DNA from 4 places in the Streptosporangium sp. NPDC001559 genome. Region 4 is predicted to be linked to each of the others. Evidence: riboswitches for the same ligand, from Rfam matches in the RefSeq annotation. Region 4 holds a riboswitch; each other region holds the start of a gene.
The links. A riboswitch is a leader RNA that binds a small molecule or an ion and turns the genes downstream of it on or off. The one in region 4 is predicted to bind cobalamin.

Region 1 (4,225 bases), on a different contig from region 4:
TCCCGGAGACGGCCACCCCGGCGGGCCTGGGCATCCTCGGCGTCGAGCTGTTCTTCATGATCAGCGGTTTCGTGATCCTGATGAGCGTCTGGGGGCGGGGGCTGGGCGCCTTCGCCCTGTCACGCCTGGTGCGGCTCTTCCCCGCCTACTGGATCAGCGTGGGCGTCGTGGCGGCCGTCTACGGCCTGGGCGCGGCCACCGCCCTGGACCCCAAGCTCGGCCTGCGCGACTACCTGGTCAACCTGACCATGTTCCAGCGCGCCTTCGGCCTGACCGACGCCAACGGCGTCTACTGGTCGCTCTGGGCCGAGCTCCGCTTCTACCTGCTGATCTCGATCCTGGTGATCGTCGGGGTGACGTTCACCCGCTGCCTGGTCTTCATGGGCGTGTGGCTGCTGGCGGCCGGGATCTTCACCGGCAACGAGAACGAGTGGGTACAGCTGATCGTGATGCCGAAGTACGCGGCGTACTTCGTCGGCGGCATGGCCTTCTTCCTCATGACCAAGCACGGCCCCAAGCCGGTGCTGTGGTGCGTGGCCGGGCTCAGCGGCGGACTGGCGGTCTACGCGGCCCTGGCCAGGGTCGAGGGCCGCATCGACGCGGTGGGCTACGCCGCGATGCCGGTGCCCGGCTGGGCGGTCGTCGTGACCGTCGTGCTCTTCTACGTGCTCATGGCGCTGGTGGCGCTCGGCGCCCTGGGCTGGCTGCGCTGGCGCGGGCTGGTCGTGCTCGGCGCGCTGACCTACCCCCTCTACCTGTTCCACTCGACGGTCGCCGCCGTGCTCGTGCCCGTCCTGCGCGACACACTCGCGCCCTGGCTGACCGTCGCGGTCACCGTGCTGGTCACGCTGGCGCTGTCCTACCTGGTCCACCGGCTCGTCGAACGGCCCATCCAGGAGTTCGTCAAGGCCAGGCGGCGGCGGGCGGCCGTACCGCAGGGGAGGCACGGACGCGGCCCCGGCCAGGGAGCGGTTCCCGCTCCGGGGGCCCCGGGAGAAAACGCCTCAGAAAAGGCCTCTGTGCCATAACTGTCTGGTCACCGGGGATAGTGAAGGGTCTAGGGTCGGGGATATATACGGCGGAGTAGTCGTCCTGGATGAACAGAGGGTGCGCATGACGGTACGGCGGGTGATGGGCATCGAGACCGAATACGGCATCTCCGTGCCCGGACAGCCGGGGGCCAACGCGATGGTGACCTCCTCCCAGGTGGTGAACGCCTATCTGGCGGCCTCGGCGGCCAGGGCCAGGCGAGCACGCTGGGACTTCGAGGAGGAGAACCCTCTGCGCGACGCCCGGGGCTTCGACCTGTCCAGGGAGGTGGCCGACCAGAGCCAGCTCACTGACGAGGATCTGGGCCTGGCCAACGTGATCCTCACCAACGGGGCCCGGCTGTACGTGGATCACGCCCATCCCGAATACTCGACTCCCGAATGCACCAATCCACGAGCCGCGGTGATCTGGGACAAGGCGGGGGAGCGCGTCATGCACGACGCCGCGACGCGCGCCTCGGCCGTCCCCGCCAACGCTCCGATCCAGCTCTACAAGAACAACACCGACAACAAGGGCGCCTCCTACGGCTGCCACGAGAACTACCTGATGCGGCGCGCCACGTCGTTCGCCGACATCGTCAGGTATCTGACCCCGTTCTTCGTCTCCCGGCAGGTCGTCGTCGGCGCGGGCAAGGTCGGCATCGGCCAGGACTCCCGGGGTGAGGGCTTCCAGATCAGTCAGCGGGCCGACTTCTTCGAGGTCGAGGTCGGGCTGGAGACCACGCTCAAGCGGCCGATCATCAACACCAGGGACGAGCCGCACGCCGACCCGGAGAAGTACCGCAGGCTGCACGTCATCATCGGCGACGCCAACATGTCGGAGATCTCGACCTACCTGAAGCTGGGCTCGACCGCGCTGGTCCTCGCCATGATCGAGGACGGCTACTTCACCCGTGACCTCGCGGTCGACAACCCGGTCCAGGCGCTGCGCGCGGTCTCCCACGACCCCACGCTGAAGTACGAGATCGCGATGCGCGACGGCCGCAGGCTCACCGCGGTGCAGCTGCAGATGGAGTATCTGGAACTGGCCCGCAAGTACGCCGAGGAGCGCAGCGGGAACGGCGTCGACGAGATCACCAAGGACGTCCTCGACCGCTGGGAGTCCGTCCTGACCCGTCTGGCCGAGGACCCGATGCAGCTGTCGCGGGAGCTCGACTGGGTGGCCAAGCTCGAGCTGCTGGAGGGCTACCGTACCCGTGACGGCCTGGCCTGGTCCCACCCGCGACTGCAGCTGGTGGACCTGCAGTACTCCGACATCCGTCCCGAGCGCGGCCTGTACAACCGGCTGGTCGCCCGGGGCAGGATGCAGCGCCTGGTGACCGAGGACGAGGTACGGCGGGCCATCGAGGCGCCGCCGAGCGACACGCGGGCCTACTTCAGGGGTCGTTGCCTGAGCCAGTTCAGCGAGTCGGTCGCCGCCGCCTCCTGGGACTCGGTCATCTTCGACATCCCGGGCAGGGAGTCCCTGCAGCGTGTTCCGACCATGGAGCCGCTGCGCGGGACCAAGGCCCACGTCGGCGAGCTGTTCGATCGCTGTCGCACCGCCGCCGACCTGGTCACCGCTCTCACCGGCGATCAGTGACCTCCCGTGCGGGCGGGTGCGCCCGCCCGCACGGTTTCTAGCCCTGTGTCCGCTATCGCATGGATTGACGGACGCTGTGAACCGGTATACATTCCGGGTGTTTTGTGGCGGTGCGAGGGAAATCCGGTGAGATTCCGGTGCGGTCGCGCCACTGTAACCGGCCCGAGAGGGCGGGGAGCCAGGTCACTCGGCCGCCACCGACCTACGAAAAGGGGCGCGTCAATCCCCTGAAGGAGGTGGCCGTGAGCCAGATCTCTGCTCCGCCGGTCAAGCCCATCCCGCTCGGTTCGCTCACCCGATGGCTTCTCGCCGTACCGGTGCTGCTGCTTCTCGCCTACCTGGTCGCCTTCGACCAGGGCGCGATCTCGCAGGCCGGTAACTACCTGCACGAACTCATGCACGACGGGCGTCACCTGCTCGGTGTTCCCTGCCACTGATCGCACTGAGCCACACGTGATCACCAAACTCATCGTCAGAGGCATGCTCGTCGGCCTTCTCGCAGGACTGTTCGCCGGGGTGTTCGCCTACACCGTGGGCGAACCCCGCGTCGACCGGGCCATCGCGCTGGAGGAGGCCGCTGCGGCCTCCGCCGGCACCGGTGCCCACAGTCATGAGGCGGCCGAGCCCGCCCACTCTCACGGGGAGGAGGCGCCGGTCAGCAGGAACGGCCAGCGCTTCGGCCTCTTCCTCGCCCTGGCCCTGTACGGCCTGGCTCTCGGCGGCCTGTTCGCCCTCGTGTACGCGGGGGTGCGCGGCCGGGTCGGTCCGAGATCGGAACCACTGCTGGCGGTCTCCCTCGCGGCGGCGGCGTTCATCGCGATCGTCCTCATCCCTTTCGTGAAATATCCCGCCAACCCCCCGGCCGTCGGTGACCCGGAGACGATCAACCAGCGCACGGTGCTCTACCTGGTCGCCGTCGCCATCGGCATCCTCTCCGTCGGCGCCGCGGCGGCCGCGCACCGCTACGTCTCCTCCGAGGAGGCGTGGCCGCGCTGGCTCGCGGGCGGCGCGGCGCTGCTGGTGCCGGTCACGGCGGCCTGGATCCTGCTGCCCGGGATCGACGAGGTGCCCGAGGGGTTCCCCGCCGGTCTCCTGTGGGACTTCCGCCTGGCCTCCCTCGGGACACAGGCGGTGTTCTGGCTGGGCGTCGGAGCCCTGTTCGCCTTCGCCGCGCGCAGGCGCAGCCCGGCGTGACGGCCCCCTCGGGGGTCGCGCGCCTGCTGCTGGTCTGTCACGCCTCGACACGGGCGACGGCACGGGCCGCCTTTCCCGGAGACGAGCCGCTCGACGGGAACGGCCTGCGCCGCGCCCAGGCGCTGGCTCCGCGGATCGGTCCGGGCCGGGCCGTCCGCGGAGCCGAGCTGCGTTGCGCGCAGACGGCCGGGGCACTCGGCCTGCGTGCCGGGCCGGAGCCGTCGCTCGCCGACTGCGACTACGGGCGCTGGCGTGGCATGACGCTGGCCGAGGTCGAGGCGGCCGATCCCGGAGGGCTCGCGGCCTGGCTCACCGACCCGGCGGCGGCCCCCCACGGAGGGGAGCCGATCACCGGACTCGTCGGCCGGGTCGCGGACTGGCTCGCGGCCCTCGGCCCGGG
Region 2 (4,225 bases), on a different contig from region 4:
GGTCAGCCCGCCGAGCGAGTCGATCCACCGGAAGCAGAACTCGGCCTTGTCCCTGATCGAGGGGATGTGCTCGATCGCGGCGAAGGCCCTGGCCCGCTCCTCATGGTCGGGCAGGTAGGTGTCGAGCAGGGTCAGGTAGAACTGGACGTGCACCGCCTCCTCGTAGAGCTGCCTGCTGAGGTACAGGCGCGCCTCGGGGGCGTTGACGTGCTGGTAGAGGTTGAGCACCAGGTTGTTGGCCACGATCGAGTCACCGGTCGCGAAGAACGCGACGAGACGGTTGATCAGGTGGCGTTCCTCCGGTGTCATCCTGGCCAGGTCCGCCACGTCGGAGTTGAGGTCCACCTCCTCGACGGTCCAGGTGTTGCGGATGGCCGCCCGGTAGCGTTCGTAGAAGTCCGGGTAGCGCATGGGACGCAGGGTGAGGTTCATACCGGGGTCGAGCAGCATTCGGAGAATGACCTTTCGGCTTGGGTCACGGGGCCTACTGGCAGGCGTCGCAGTACTCGGGGTTCTCCAGCGAGCAGGCGATCACGTCCTGCTCGGTTCCGGCGACGGCCGCCGCGGCTGAAACGGTGGTCTGCGCGATGCGGGTGGCCGGGCGGGAACGCAGGTAGTAGGTGGTCTTCAGGCCCGAGCGCCAGGCGTAGGCGTACATCGAGGAGAGCTTGCCGATGGTCGGGGTCGCCATGAACAGGTTGAGCGACTGCGACTGGTCGATGTACGGCGCGCGCGCCGCGGCCAGGTCGATCAGCGCCTTCTGCGGCAGCTCCCACGCGGTCCGGTAGAGCGTCCTGAGGTCGTCGGGGATGCCCGGGACGTCCTGGATCGAGCCGTCCGCCCGCTTGATCGCGTCCCTGATCTGCGGGGTCCACAGGCCCCGGGCCGTGAGGTCGGCGACCAGATAGCGGTTGACCTGGAGGAACTCCCCGGAGAGGGTCTCGCGCTTGAAGACGTTCGACACCTGGGGCTCGATGCACTCGTAGCAGCCCGCGATGGAGGCGATGGTGGCCGTGGGGGCGATCGCGATCATCAGCGAGTTGCGCAGGCCGGTCACGGCGATCCGCTCCCTGAGCGCCGTCCACTCCGCCGAACGGGCGGCCCCGTAGTGGTCGGGGTGCAGCACGCCGTCGGCGGCGCGGGTGTCCCCGTAGGCGGGATGGCGCCCCCGCTCGGCGGCCAGGTCACTGGAGGTGGCGTAGGCGGCCAGCGCGATCTCCTCGGCGATCCGGGTCGACAGCTCAAGCGCCCCCGGCGAGTCGAACGGCAGCCGCAGCGCGAAGAAGACGTCGGCCAGCCCCATCACGCCCAGCCCGACGGGCCGCCAGCGCTCGTTGGCCGCGCGGGCCTCGGGTGTCGGGTAGAAGCCCAGGTCGATGGTCCTGTCCAGGAACCTGACCGCGGTGCGAGCCGTACGGCGCAGCCGCTCCCAGTCCACACCGTCCACGGTCAGGTGGGCCGCCAGGTTGATCGAGCCGAGGTTGCAGACGGCGGTCTCCGCGTCGCTGGTGACCTCCAGGATCTCGGTGCACAGGTTCGACAGGTGGATGACGTTGCCCGGGCGGGCCGTCTGGTTCGAGGTCCGGTTCGAGGCGTCCTTGAAGGTCATCCAGCCGTTGCCGGTCTGGGCGAGCGTGCGCATCATGCGGCCGTACAGGGCGCGGGCCGGGACCTGCCTGACGAACCCGCCCTCGGCCTCCGCCCTGCGGTAGGCCTCCTCGAACGCCTCGCCGTACAGGTCGGTGAGGTGCGGGACCTCCTTGGGGTCGAACAGCGACCACATCTCGTCGGCCTCGACCCGCCGCATGAACTCGTCGGGGATCCAGTTGGCGAGGTTCAGATTGTGCGTACGGCGCGCCTCCTCACCGGTGTTGTCGCGCAGTTCGAGGAACTCCTCGATGTCGGCGTGCCAGGGCTCCAGGTAGACGCAGGCGGCGCCCTTGCGACGACCGCCCTGGTTGACGGCGGCGACGCTGGAGTCGAGGGTGCGCAGCCACGGCACGATGCCGTTCGAGTGACCGTTGGTGCCGCGGATCAGCGAGCCGCGCGAGCGGACCCGGGTCCAGGCGATGCCGATGCCCCCGGCGTACTTCGACAGGCGGGCGACCTGGCCGTAGCGCTGGTAGATGGCCTCGAGCTCGTCCCTCGGCGAGTCGAGCAGGAAGCAGGAGGACAGCTGGGGCCTGCGGGAACCGGAGTTGAACAGGGTGGGCGAACTGGGCAGGTAGGACAGGGTGGCCATGAGCCCGTACAGCTCGGCGGCCTCCTCGACCGTCTCCGACAGGCCGCAGGCCACGCGCAGCAGGAAGTGCTGGGGGCGTTCGAGGACCTTGCGGGTGCTCGGGTGGCGCAGCAGGTAGCGGTCGTAGACGGTGCGCAGCCCGAAGTACTCGAACCGGTCGTCGGCGGCCGGGTCGACCAGCGCGTCGAGGGCGGCGGCGTTGGCGGCGACGAAGGCGGCCAGCCCGTCCTGCAGGAGCCCGACGCCGTGGGACGCGGCGATCGACTCGGAGAAGGTCGTGACGCCGTGCTCGGCGGCCTCCTCGGCGATCAGGCCGGTCAGCAGCCTGGCGGCGACCCTGGAGTTCTCCGGGTCGGTGATCACCCGGGCCGCGGCCTCCTCGATCGCCCGCCTGCGATCGTCCGGCGAGTGCCCGGTCTTCTCCGCCTTCTCGGCCAAGGTCTGTGTCACGTGCCACCCCTCGTGCAGGTAATCCCCGTACGGCTCACGGAGCAGGGCGCGCGTCAACGGGCGGCTCCCGGGCACGCCGGACCGCCTCGTCCCGCGGCTCTCCCTCGAAGCCCTGGACAACTCTCGTGCCGAGCGGGGACCTGATCGGTCCCCTCTCCACACACCGCGGGCAGGTCTTCGGACTCACGGGCGTGACGCGCGCTCCTACCGGCCGTCGCTTCCCGGGCGTGGTTCACCCAGTGCTCAGTTGACGGCTTTCGTTCCCGTTCACCGCTGCGGGGCAGTCCCGGTCTCTCACCGGGTTCCCTGTTGCCTCGCCCTCGTGGGCGAACCAGCGACGACCAGGATCCTACATCTAGTGCCGCCTGACGCAACCGCCCCAACAGTTTGTGTCGGGGATGCTCAGCAACCCGAGCTCGTTGAGCACCGCGCGGGTACGGCGGGTCTCTGTGACCAGCCACTGGCGGAAGTCGTCACCGCTCAGGTACGCCCGGTGCCAGCCGTTGGCCGCGCACACGGCCTGCCATCGGGGCGAGGCGTCGATCCGGTCGCACAGGGCGACCGCCTCGTCCCGGTCGCCGGGGCTCATGGCCCGGGGGCCGAGCACCCCGCACCAGTCGGCGTACTCAAGGCGCACCTCCCGCTCCATCAGCGTCGGCGCGTCGATGCCGTCGATCCGCTCCCCCGAGGAGACCGCGAGCGGCATCAGCCGGCCCGTGGCGATCTTCGGCAGGAGGGAGCCCGCCGAGCCGAGAAGCGCGGCCACCCGCCCCTCGTTGAGCGCCTCGACGGCCTCCGACTCGGTCGGGTAGCCCGCGTACTCCATCAGCCTGACGTCGACGCCGAGACACTTGCCGATCATGCCGTAGAGCACGTGGTCGGAGCCGCCCTCGGCCCCTCCCCCGACCACCAGCCGCACCGGGTCGCGGCGCAGCGCCGCGGCGAAGTCCTCGAAGGTCCGCAGCAGGGAGTTCGGGGAGACGGCCAGGACGGACCAGTCTCCGGCCAGCCTGGCCAGCGGCGTCGAGGCCGCCAGCACGGAGTCCGCGTCGGCGGTCTCGCCGCCCGCCAGCATCGGCACGCCCGCCAGGAACACCCTGCCCTCGCGCGCGAAGGAGCCCCTGACGGCGGCGAACGCGGTCAGCGCGGCCATCCCCTGGGCGCCCGCGCCACTCACCTCCACCGCCCCGGCCATTCCCTCCCCGGTCAGGATCGCGGCCAGCGCGCGGGCGGCCTGGTCCCAGCGCCGCCCGCGGACGACCGGCGCGACGATGGTCAGTCTGCGCGCCCACCCCGCGCCGGGGCCGCCCATGTCACCGCAGCCCCCGGCGGCCATGACCCCCAGCGCGAGCGCGAGGAATCGCCTACGGTGCATAAGCGTCCCTTCCGCCGAGATCCCCCAGATCTCTCGATACCCTACGTTGCAGATATGTCACTCTCTGCACCGCAATTGGGGCATCAGGGATGGTCCGCGATCACTCCACGGTGACGCTCTTGGCGAGGTTGCGCGGCTTGTCCACGTCGCGGCCGAGC
Region 3 (4,225 bases), on a different contig from region 4:
GGTGGGCCAGCCGCTTGTGCATGTGCATGTAGGAGCCGTAGAAGAGCGGGTCGCCCTCGCACAGCACGACCACGTCGCGGCCCGCGTCCAGGTGGGCGGCCAGCCGCAGCGCGCAGTCGGCGTAGAAGTCGTCGATGGCGCCCTGGTAGCCGCCGGGGTGGTCGGTGGTCTCCGTGGTGAGCGGGTAGATCAGCGCCTCCTCGATCTGCCCCTCCCGCAGGTACGGCGCCGCCACCGAGCGGGCGATGCTCCTGCCGTGGCGGGCGCTGTGGTAGGCGATGACGTCCGCCTCCCCGATGAGCCTGGCCGCCTTGACGGTCACCAGTTCCGGGTCACCCGGCCCGAGCCCGACGCCCCTGAGCCGTCCCGCTGACGTGTCGTTCACTCGACCTCACTCGCGATCGCGTTGACCGCGGCGGCGGCCATCGCACTCCCACCCCGGCGTCCGTGCACGACCAGGTACTCCAGGCCCGCCGGATGCCCGGCGAGCGCCTGCTTTGACTCGGCGGCGCCGATGAAACCCACCGGCACGCCGAGCACGGCGGCGGGCCGTCCCGCCCCCTCCTCGACCATCTCCAGCAGCCTGAACAGCGCGGTCGGCGCGTTGCCGATCGCGACGACCGCCCCTTCGAGACGGTCGCGCCACAGTTCGAGGGCGGCCGCGCTGCGGGTGGTGCCGAGCCGTACGGCCAGTTCGGGCACGCCGGGCTCGCCCAGCGTGCAGAGCACCTCGTTGCCCGCGGGCAGGCGGCGCCGGGTCACCCCCGAGGCGACCATCATCGCGTCGCACAGCACGGGCGCCCCCGCGCGCAGGGCCGCCCTGGCCGAGGCGACCACGCCCGGCGACCAGCCGAGGTCGGCGACCAGGTCCACCATCCCGCAGGCGTGGATCATGCGGACCGCCACCTGGGCGACGTCCGGCGGCAGGCCGTCCAGGTCGCTCTCGGCGCGGATGGTGGCGAAGGAACGCCGGTAGATCTCCGCGCCGTCCCGGACGTAGTCGGTCACGTTTCCCCTCTCAGAGCCGCCACGGCGGCCGTGGTCTCCTCGATGTCCGCGCAGGTCAGGACACTGTTCGAGTCACCGTCCATGCCGCCGCCCAAGCCGCTGTCCTCCAGGAGGACCCGGTAGCCGGTCGTGGTCGCGACCACGTCGACGGCCCGTCCTCGCGGGCGGCCGCAACGTCGTTCGCAGCCCGCCCAGTGCACCGGGAGCGTACCGGGGCGGGCGGGGACGGCAGCGGGCGGGTCGCTCTCCGCCGTGATCCAGCGGGCGGCGTCGGCCCGCACGTCGGCCAGTGACTTCGCGCAGCCGGGCCGCCCCGCGCAGGCCGTCACGCCCGTCCACGGCGAGGCCGGGTCGACGACCAGCCCGGCGGCGACGAGCCGCCCGGCGACCTCGGCGAGAGAGGCCGGGGACAGGCCGGGCAGGACGACGCCACGCCACGGCGTCAGCCGTACCTCCTCGCCGCCCAGGCCGGCCAGCAGGGCGGCCTGGGCGGAGGTCAGCCGCCCCAGCGGCACCGTGACGCCGAGCGCGTTCAGGCCCGCGGGCTGTTCGACGACCCCGACGGGCCCGTGGGAGGGCGCCGGGACGGGCGCCCGCCGTACGGGGGCGGAGGTCGTCTCCAGGGAGGCCGCGACGCGGGCGGCGATCCGTTCGGCGCAGCCGGGCAGCTCGCCGATCCGCCACAGACGGCCCTCCCGGACCCCGGGCTCGGCCAGGAACGCCTCGGCGGCGGCCAGCAGCGCGGAGACCGCCGAACCCGGCGGCACCCGCAGGCCGCCGTCGGTCCCGGCCAGCAGCAACGCCACCTCGCCGGGGCCGGTCGGCAGGATCGCGGCGTCCGCCCCGAGCCAGGCCACGTCGCCCCGGCCGTCGTCGAGCGCGAACAGGAACCGCCCCGGCAGCCCGGCGAGCGCGGGCGTGCCGCACAGGCGCAGGTCGAGCTCACGGGTCAGCGGTCCCACGTCGAGAAGCCCCCGGCCGTCGAGGCCGCTCAGCGGTGAGGCCAGGACGTTGCGGACCCGTTCGTGGGTGGCCGAGGGCAGCAGCCCCGCCCGCGCCATGCGGGCCGCGAAGCCGTCCCCGGCGCCCAGTCCGCGCACCTGGACGTTGGCCCGGGAGGTCAGCTCGACGACGCCGTTGCCGCAGGTCTCGGCGGCCGAGGCCAGCTCGCGCAGCTGCGGGACCGTCAGGCGCCCTCCGGGTACCCTGACGCGCGCCAGGCCGCCGTCGGCCGCGGAATGCACCTGGAGCGCCCCCGGGCACGCGTCGGGATGAGATCGTCCGGAGAAGTGACCTTTTGACACGCTGAGGATGGTAGCTCCAGTTTCTTGCGGGGACCTCGCTGCCGTAGTCTCATCGTTGGCGACGGCAAAAGGGAGGAAGCCGGTGTGAATCCGGCGCGGTCCCGCCACTGTAACCGGGGAGCGAACCCCATCCAGCCACGGTCCGGCAACGGGCGGGAAGGCCGGGGGGAGCATCGATCCGGGAGCCAGGAGACTCCAGCCGTCGTAGCCGACGACGACCCGGGGCGAGGACCCCGAGGGAGGAAAGCCCTGTGCGCTGTTCGCCGTTCCCCAGCCGCCAGCCCGCACCGCCGTTCACGGCCGCGCCGCTCCCCGCCGGGGAGCGTGGCGAATGATCCTCCTGCTCTCCACCTCGGACACCGACCTGCTCAGCGCCCGCGCCAGCGGCGCGGACTACCGGCTCGGCAACCCGGCCAGGCTCACCGCGAGGGACCTGCCGCCCCTCGTCGAGGGCGCCGACCTGGTCGTCGTACGGCTGCTCGGCGGGCGCCGCGCCTGGGAGGAGGGCCTGGACGCCCTGCTCGCAGGGCCGCTGCCCGTCGTCGTGCTCGGCGGCGAACAGGCACCGGACGCCGAGCTGATGGAGTTGTCGACCGTGCCCGGCGGGGTCTGCGCCGAGGCGCACGCCTACCTCGCCCACGGCGGGGCCGCCAACCTCGCCGAACTGGGCCGCTTCCTGTCGGACACGCTGCTGCTGACCGGCCACGGCTTCGCCCCGCCCGCCCCGACGCCCGCCTGGGGCGTGCTCGAACGCCGGGCGCGCCGCGAGGAGGGACCGGTCGTCGGCGTGCTCTACTACCGCGCCCACCACGTCGCGGGCAACACCGCCTTCGTCGAGACGCTCTGCGCCGCGATCGAGGACGCGGGCGCCCGCGCGCTGCCCGTCTACTGCGCCTCCCTGCGCAGCGCCGAGCAGGGCCTGCTCGACACCCTGGGCACGGTCGACGCGCTGGTGGTGACCGTGCTGGCCGCGGGCGGCACCCGTCCGGCCACCGCGTCCGCGGGCGGCGACGACGAGGCCTGGGACGTCGGCGCGCTCGCCGAACTCGACGTGCCGATCCTGCAGGGCCTGTGCCTGACCGGTGGAAGGGCCGCCTGGGAGGCCAACGACGACGGCCTTTCCCCGCTCGACGCGGCGACCCAGGTGGCGATCCCCGAGTTCGACGGGCGGATCATCACGGTGCCGTTCTCCTTCAAGGAGATCGACGGGGACGGTCTGACCGTCTACGTCGCCGACCCCGAGCGGGCCTCCCGCGTGGCGGGCATCGCCGTACGGCACGCCGTCCTGCGGCATGTCCCGCCCGCCGAGCGGCGGATCGTGCTGATGCTGTCGGCCTACCCGACCAAGCACTCCAGGATCGGCAACGCCGTCGGCCTCGACACCCCGGCGAGCCTGGTGCGGCTGCTGGCCGCGATGCGCGAGCACGGCTACGACATCGGCGCCGAGGACGAACTGCCCGGCGTCACCGGGCAGGACGGCGACGCGCTGATCCACGCCCTCATCGCAGCCGGAGGCCAGGACCCCGACTGGCTCACCGAGGAACGGCTCGCGGGCAACCCGGTGCGGATCAAGGCCTCCCGGTACGCCGCGTGGTTCGCCACGCTGCCCGAGGACCTGCGGACCTCGGTCGAGGAGCACTGGGGACCCCCGCCCGGCGAACTGTTCGTCGACACCTCCGCCGACCCGGACGGTGAGATCGTGCTGGCCGCGCTGCGCTCGGGCAACGTCGTCGTCATGGTGCAGCCGCCCCGGGGGTTCGGCGAGAACCCCATCGCCATCTACCACGACCCCGACCTGCCACCCAGCCACCACTACCTGGCCGCCTACCGCTGGCTGTCCGACGGCTTCGGCGCGCACGCCGTGGTGCACGTCGGCAAGCACGGCAACCTGGAGTGGCTGCCCGGCAAGTCGG
Region 4 (4,225 bases):
GGGAGGCACCTACCTGCTGTCGCGGGCACCCGGCGAGCTCGGCACCCACATGGCGCTGACCTCGGCGGCGATCGGGGCGGGCGACGCCGTCGCCTGCGGGCTCGCCGACCACTTCGTCCCCTCTGCGGATCTCGACGCCCTCACCACCGAGCTGGCCTCGGGGGACGTGGCAGGGGTCGTCGCCGCCTTCGCCCGCCCGGTGCCGCCCGGGAAGCTGACCGGCGAACGCGGATGGATCGACGCCTGTTACTCCGCCGGGACGGTCGAGGAGATCGTGGAGCGGCTGCTCGGCGACGGCGCCGAGGAGGCGAAGCGGGCGGCGGAGCTGGTCTCGGCCAGGTCGCCGACCGCGCTGAAGGTCACCCTGCGCGCCCTGCGCCTGGCCCGGGGGCTGGGCTCCCTTGAGGAGGCTCTCGACCAGGAGTACCGCGTCGCCTGCGCGATGCCGTCCGCGCCCGACCTGGTCGAGGGCATCCGCGCCCAGGTGATCGACAAGGACCGCTCCCCCCGCTGGTCCCCCGCCCGTCTCGAAGAGGTGAGCGAGCAGGACGTGGACCGCTTCTTCGCGCCCCTGGGCGAACACGAACTCGGACTCTCCGCGGAACCGGGATGACGGCCGTTCAGGCGGATCGTTCCCGGCTTCCCGTACGGCTTCTCGCGCGGCCGGCGAGCAGGACGCAGTCGCCGCACTTGCCGCCGCCGGGCAGCCGGTAGTACAGGCAGCAGCTGCGCCGGGTGAAGACCGGTCGCCCGGGGACGGGTTCGGCCAGCTCACCGGTGTTCCGCAGCAGCCCCGTCCCCAGCAGTTCCCGGCCGAGCGTGACGGCCCTCGTGGCCAGATCGGGGCGCCGGCCCGCGAGGACGCACACGGCTCCCGCCAGGGCCGAGGCGGCGTTGCCCCACAGCAGGCCCGGCGCGATCCCGACGACCTCCCGTACGGCCAGCGCCAGCGGTTCGAGCAGCCCGGTCACCACGCCGCGGTACATCGGCCCGGCGGCCTCGGCCGGGCCGGGGACACGCCGCCCCGCAGGCCGTACGGCGCGCAGCGGCAGCGGCCCGGCGGGGGCCGGGTACCAGTGCAGCCGGGCGGGGGCCAGGTCGAGGAGCAGGTCGTGGGCGGCCACGGCCCCGACGACCGGCGACCACAGACGGGCCGCGAGCCCCTGGAACTGGATGGAGGCCGCCACCCGTGGCTGGTCGGTGCCCAGGCGCACGGCGACCTCGGCGACGCGCCGTTCCAGCAGGGCGCGGTCGGTGAGCAGGTCGGTGAGCGGCCGCCAGCCCGGCTCCGCCTCGCCCTCGTCGAGTTCGAAGTAGCCGCCGACCGAGGACACCTCGGCCATCGCCGCCGAGACGGCCTCCGGGGCGGCGGGCGCGATCACGGGGGCGGGCCGGACGGGGGGCATGACGAATCACCGATCCTCTCCCGGGGAGGTCCGCCCCGGCCTGGTCTGAGGAGGCGACCACGTGAGTCTCCGGCTCCCGGCCGGAGCTCGTCGTGATCCCTCCGTCCACGACTCGCTCGCCGATCGCGGTACCGATCAGGTGCCGATCACGGTGGCGGGACCGCGCCGGACTCGTACCGGCTTCCTCTGGCCGCCGTCGCCCGCGGCGGCATCATCTCACAGGGGGCGGAGACTTCTCTGTGCTCCGGGTGCCGACCTCCCGCGGACCGGCCCGGCGGGACCCGCCCACCGCGGGGAGGGCAGACTCTTCCCCGTGAAGCGAATCCTCATCATCGGCATCGGCGCGGGCGACCCCGACCATCTCACCCTCCAGGCGGTCAAGGCCATCGGCCGGGCCGACGCCTTCCTGCTGGTGGACAAGGGAGAGGTCAAACACGACCTGGCCGATCTGCGCCGGGACATGATCGAGGCGCACGGGCGGCGGCCGTACCGGGTGGTGGAGGCCCGTGACCCGGAGCGGGACAGGACCACCCCCGCCTACGCCTCGGCCGTCGAGACGTGGCGTTCGCGGCGCGCCGACCTGTACGAGGCGTTCGTCCGCGACGAGCTCGGCGAGGACGAGACCGGGGCGATCCTCGTCTGGGGCGACCCCGGCCTCTACGACAGCACGCTCGCCGGGATCGAGGAGGTCACCGAGCGGGGGACGGTCGTCTTCGACCACGAGGTCGTCCCGGGCATCACCAGCGTCTCCGCGCTGACCGCCAGGCACCGTACCAACCTGAACCGGGTCGGCCGCCCGGTGCACATCACCACCGGCCGCCGCCTGGCGCAGGAGGGGCCGACGGCCGACGACGTCCTCGTCATGCTCGACGCGCACTGCGCCTTCGCCGACCTGGGGGACCGGGCGGAGGAGTTCCACATCTACTGGGGCGCCTACCTGGGCACCCCGGACGAGATCCTGGTCTCCGGGCCGGTGACCGAGGTGACCGGGCGCATCCGTGACCTGCGCGCGCAGGCCCGCGAACGCAAGGGCTGGATCATGGACACCTACCTGCTCAGGCGCCTGCCCCCGGCGTGAGACTCAGCTCCCGGCCGCCCGCCCCGTACCCGTACGGCCCGCGCGCCACTCGTGGGCCGGCAGCCAGACGAGTTGACGCGTTCAGCCCCCTTCAGGATGGTCTCGACCTGGTCGAGCACGTCGATCGAGGTGCCGTACCGGTCGGCGGTGGCGTAGGTGACCGGCAGCACCTTGCCGTTCTTGGCGGCCTCGACCTGGGAGGGCGGCAGTTCCATCGGGTTGTTCCCGTCGATCGCGCTGGTGCCGACCGGTAGCACGCCGAAGTCGAGCAGGGCGCCGGTGGCATAGGAGATCGAGACGATGCGCTCGACGTCGCCGGGAACGGTGATCTTCCCGTTGGTCGCCTCGACGACCCGGTCCGCGGCGGCGGGGGCTCTCCCTGCCCTGAGGGATCGGACGCGACGCCGGGGGTGCCGGAGCCGGAACCGCACGCGGTCAGGGCGGCGAGCGTGAGGAAGGACAGGCTCATGGCCAGACGGCGACGCAACGGGGCCGGAAACATACCACTCCCCATTTAGGCAAGCCTTGCCTAACCGACAAATGGAACATTCGACCCATCGGATGCGAATCTTGCCGAAAAGCGCCCTAGGTTCACGATTTTTCATGACAAATGGGCCAGCGGTATGAACCAGATCACAGATCGCCACCTTGACAGGGCACGCCGAAATCCAAAAACTGAGCTTAGGCTTACCTAAGTTATGAGGCTCGCCGCCGCCCGGACGTGGGCCCCGGGCACGGCGTCCGCCGCATCGTGGTCTCGACGCTACGGGAGACCACGATGCGGTCGGGGCCCAACGTGCCGGCCCCGAGGAGTCCCGTTCGCCGCCCGGACGGGAGGCCGGACAGGGTTCGGGCACGGCGGACCTGAACCTTGGTTCGGGGCGAGGGGGCGTCCGAGGGGAGATCCGGGGCGGGTTAGGCTGTGCGGGAACCCTCGTGCCGGCTCGCCGAGCCCGGCCGGGGCGTCTCACGGCGGTGGGGCCCGCCGTACCCGAACCGCGGCGCGCGCGCCGCCAACGGTCCCTGCTCGTGACAGCTCGCGTCCTGAACCCGGGGCGCACGCCACGTGTGGGGAGGATCATGCGCCCGGATGAGGTGGGGCCCGCAACGGTGACCGAGCCCGTCGACCCAGACGTCGATCTCACCGACGTACGGCGTCGCCGCCAGGCACGCCGCTCGCAGCTGCGCGTGCTCGCCGCGGTCGCCGCCGGAGGCTCGACCGGCGCGGCGGCCCGTTACGGGGCGTCACTGCTGTGGCCGACCCCGCCCGCGGCCTTCCCGTGGACCACGCTGGGCGTCAACGCCCTCGGCTGCCTGGTGATCGGCGTCTTCCTCGTGACGCTGACCGAGGCCTGGACCGCCCCCGTCTGGGTGCGGCCGTTCTTCGCGACCGGCGTGCTCGGTGGGTTCACCACCTTCTCCACCTACTGCGTGGACATCGAACGCCTGGTCACGGCCGGACGGCCCGGTCCGGCGCTGGCCTACATGGTCGTCACGGTCGTGGTCGCCATGGCCTCGGTGACGGCCGGGGCTCGGATCACCCGCCTGCTCCTGGCGGCGGTGAGACGGAAGGCAGGGAGAACACGATGATCATGTCTGGGCGAGGGCTGAGACTGACCGTCTTCCTCGACGACACCGACACCTGGCACCACCGTCCGATGTACACCGAGATCGTGCACCGCGCCCACGCCGCCGGGCTGGCCGGGGCGTCGGTCTTCCACGGCCTTGAGGGCTTCGGCGC

Region 1: it holds a riboswitch for cobalamin, as region 4 does, so the genes downstream of both, ACFYY8_RS37605 (CbtB domain-containing protein) here and ACFYY8_RS05995 ((2Fe-2S)-binding protein) in region 4, are expected to answer to the same signal.
Region 2: it holds a riboswitch for cobalamin, as region 4 does, so the genes downstream of both, ACFYY8_RS16710 (ribonucleoside-diphosphate reductase subunit alpha) here and ACFYY8_RS05995 ((2Fe-2S)-binding protein) in region 4, are expected to answer to the same signal.
Region 3: it holds a riboswitch for cobalamin, as region 4 does, so the genes downstream of both, cobN (cobaltochelatase subunit CobN) here and ACFYY8_RS05995 ((2Fe-2S)-binding protein) in region 4, are expected to answer to the same signal.

Annotation. Positions count from the first base shown of each region.
Region 1 is NZ_JBIAVG010000023.1:128,168-132,392, reverse strand. Features, by position in the region: gene ACFYY8_RS37615 (acyltransferase family protein) at 1-1,028, shown strand, start outside; gene dop (depupylase/deamidase Dop) at 1,114-2,631, shown strand; cobalamin riboswitch at 2,723-2,842, shown strand; gene ACFYY8_RS37605 (CbtB domain-containing protein) at 2,874-3,068, shown strand; gene ACFYY8_RS37600 (CbtA family protein) at 3,085-3,825, shown strand; gene ACFYY8_RS37595 (histidine phosphatase family protein) at 3,822-4,225, shown strand, end outside.
Region 2 is NZ_JBIAVG010000006.1:350,316-354,540, reverse strand. Features, by position in the region: gene ACFYY8_RS16715 (ribonucleotide-diphosphate reductase subunit beta) at 1-450, opposite strand, end outside; gene ACFYY8_RS16710 (ribonucleoside-diphosphate reductase subunit alpha) at 485-2,692, opposite strand; cobalamin riboswitch at 2,843-3,043, opposite strand; gene ACFYY8_RS16705 (Bug family tripartite tricarboxylate transporter substrate binding protein) at 3,048-4,067, opposite strand; gene glmS (glutamine--fructose-6-phosphate transaminase (isomerizing)) at 4,168-4,225, opposite strand, start outside.
Region 3 is NZ_JBIAVG010000026.1:64,158-68,382, reverse strand. Features, by position in the region: gene ACFYY8_RS39085 (precorrin-2 C(20)-methyltransferase) at 1-385, opposite strand, end outside; gene ACFYY8_RS39080 (precorrin-8X methylmutase) at 382-1,008, opposite strand; gene cobG (precorrin-3B synthase) at 1,005-2,312, opposite strand; cobalamin riboswitch at 2,332-2,530, shown strand; gene cobN (cobaltochelatase subunit CobN) at 2,644-4,225, shown strand, end outside.
Region 4 is NZ_JBIAVG010000002.1:437,477-441,701, reverse strand. Features, by position in the region: gene ACFYY8_RS06000 (enoyl-CoA hydratase/isomerase family protein) at 1-613, shown strand, start outside; gene ACFYY8_RS05995 ((2Fe-2S)-binding protein) at 621-1,406, opposite strand; cobalamin riboswitch at 1,470-1,594, opposite strand; gene cobF (precorrin-6A synthase (deacetylating)) at 1,720-2,484, shown strand; gene ACFYY8_RS05985 (hypothetical protein) at 2,454-2,915, opposite strand; gene crcB (fluoride efflux transporter CrcB) at 3,595-4,074, shown strand; gene ACFYY8_RS05975 (DUF190 domain-containing protein) at 4,077-4,225, shown strand, end outside.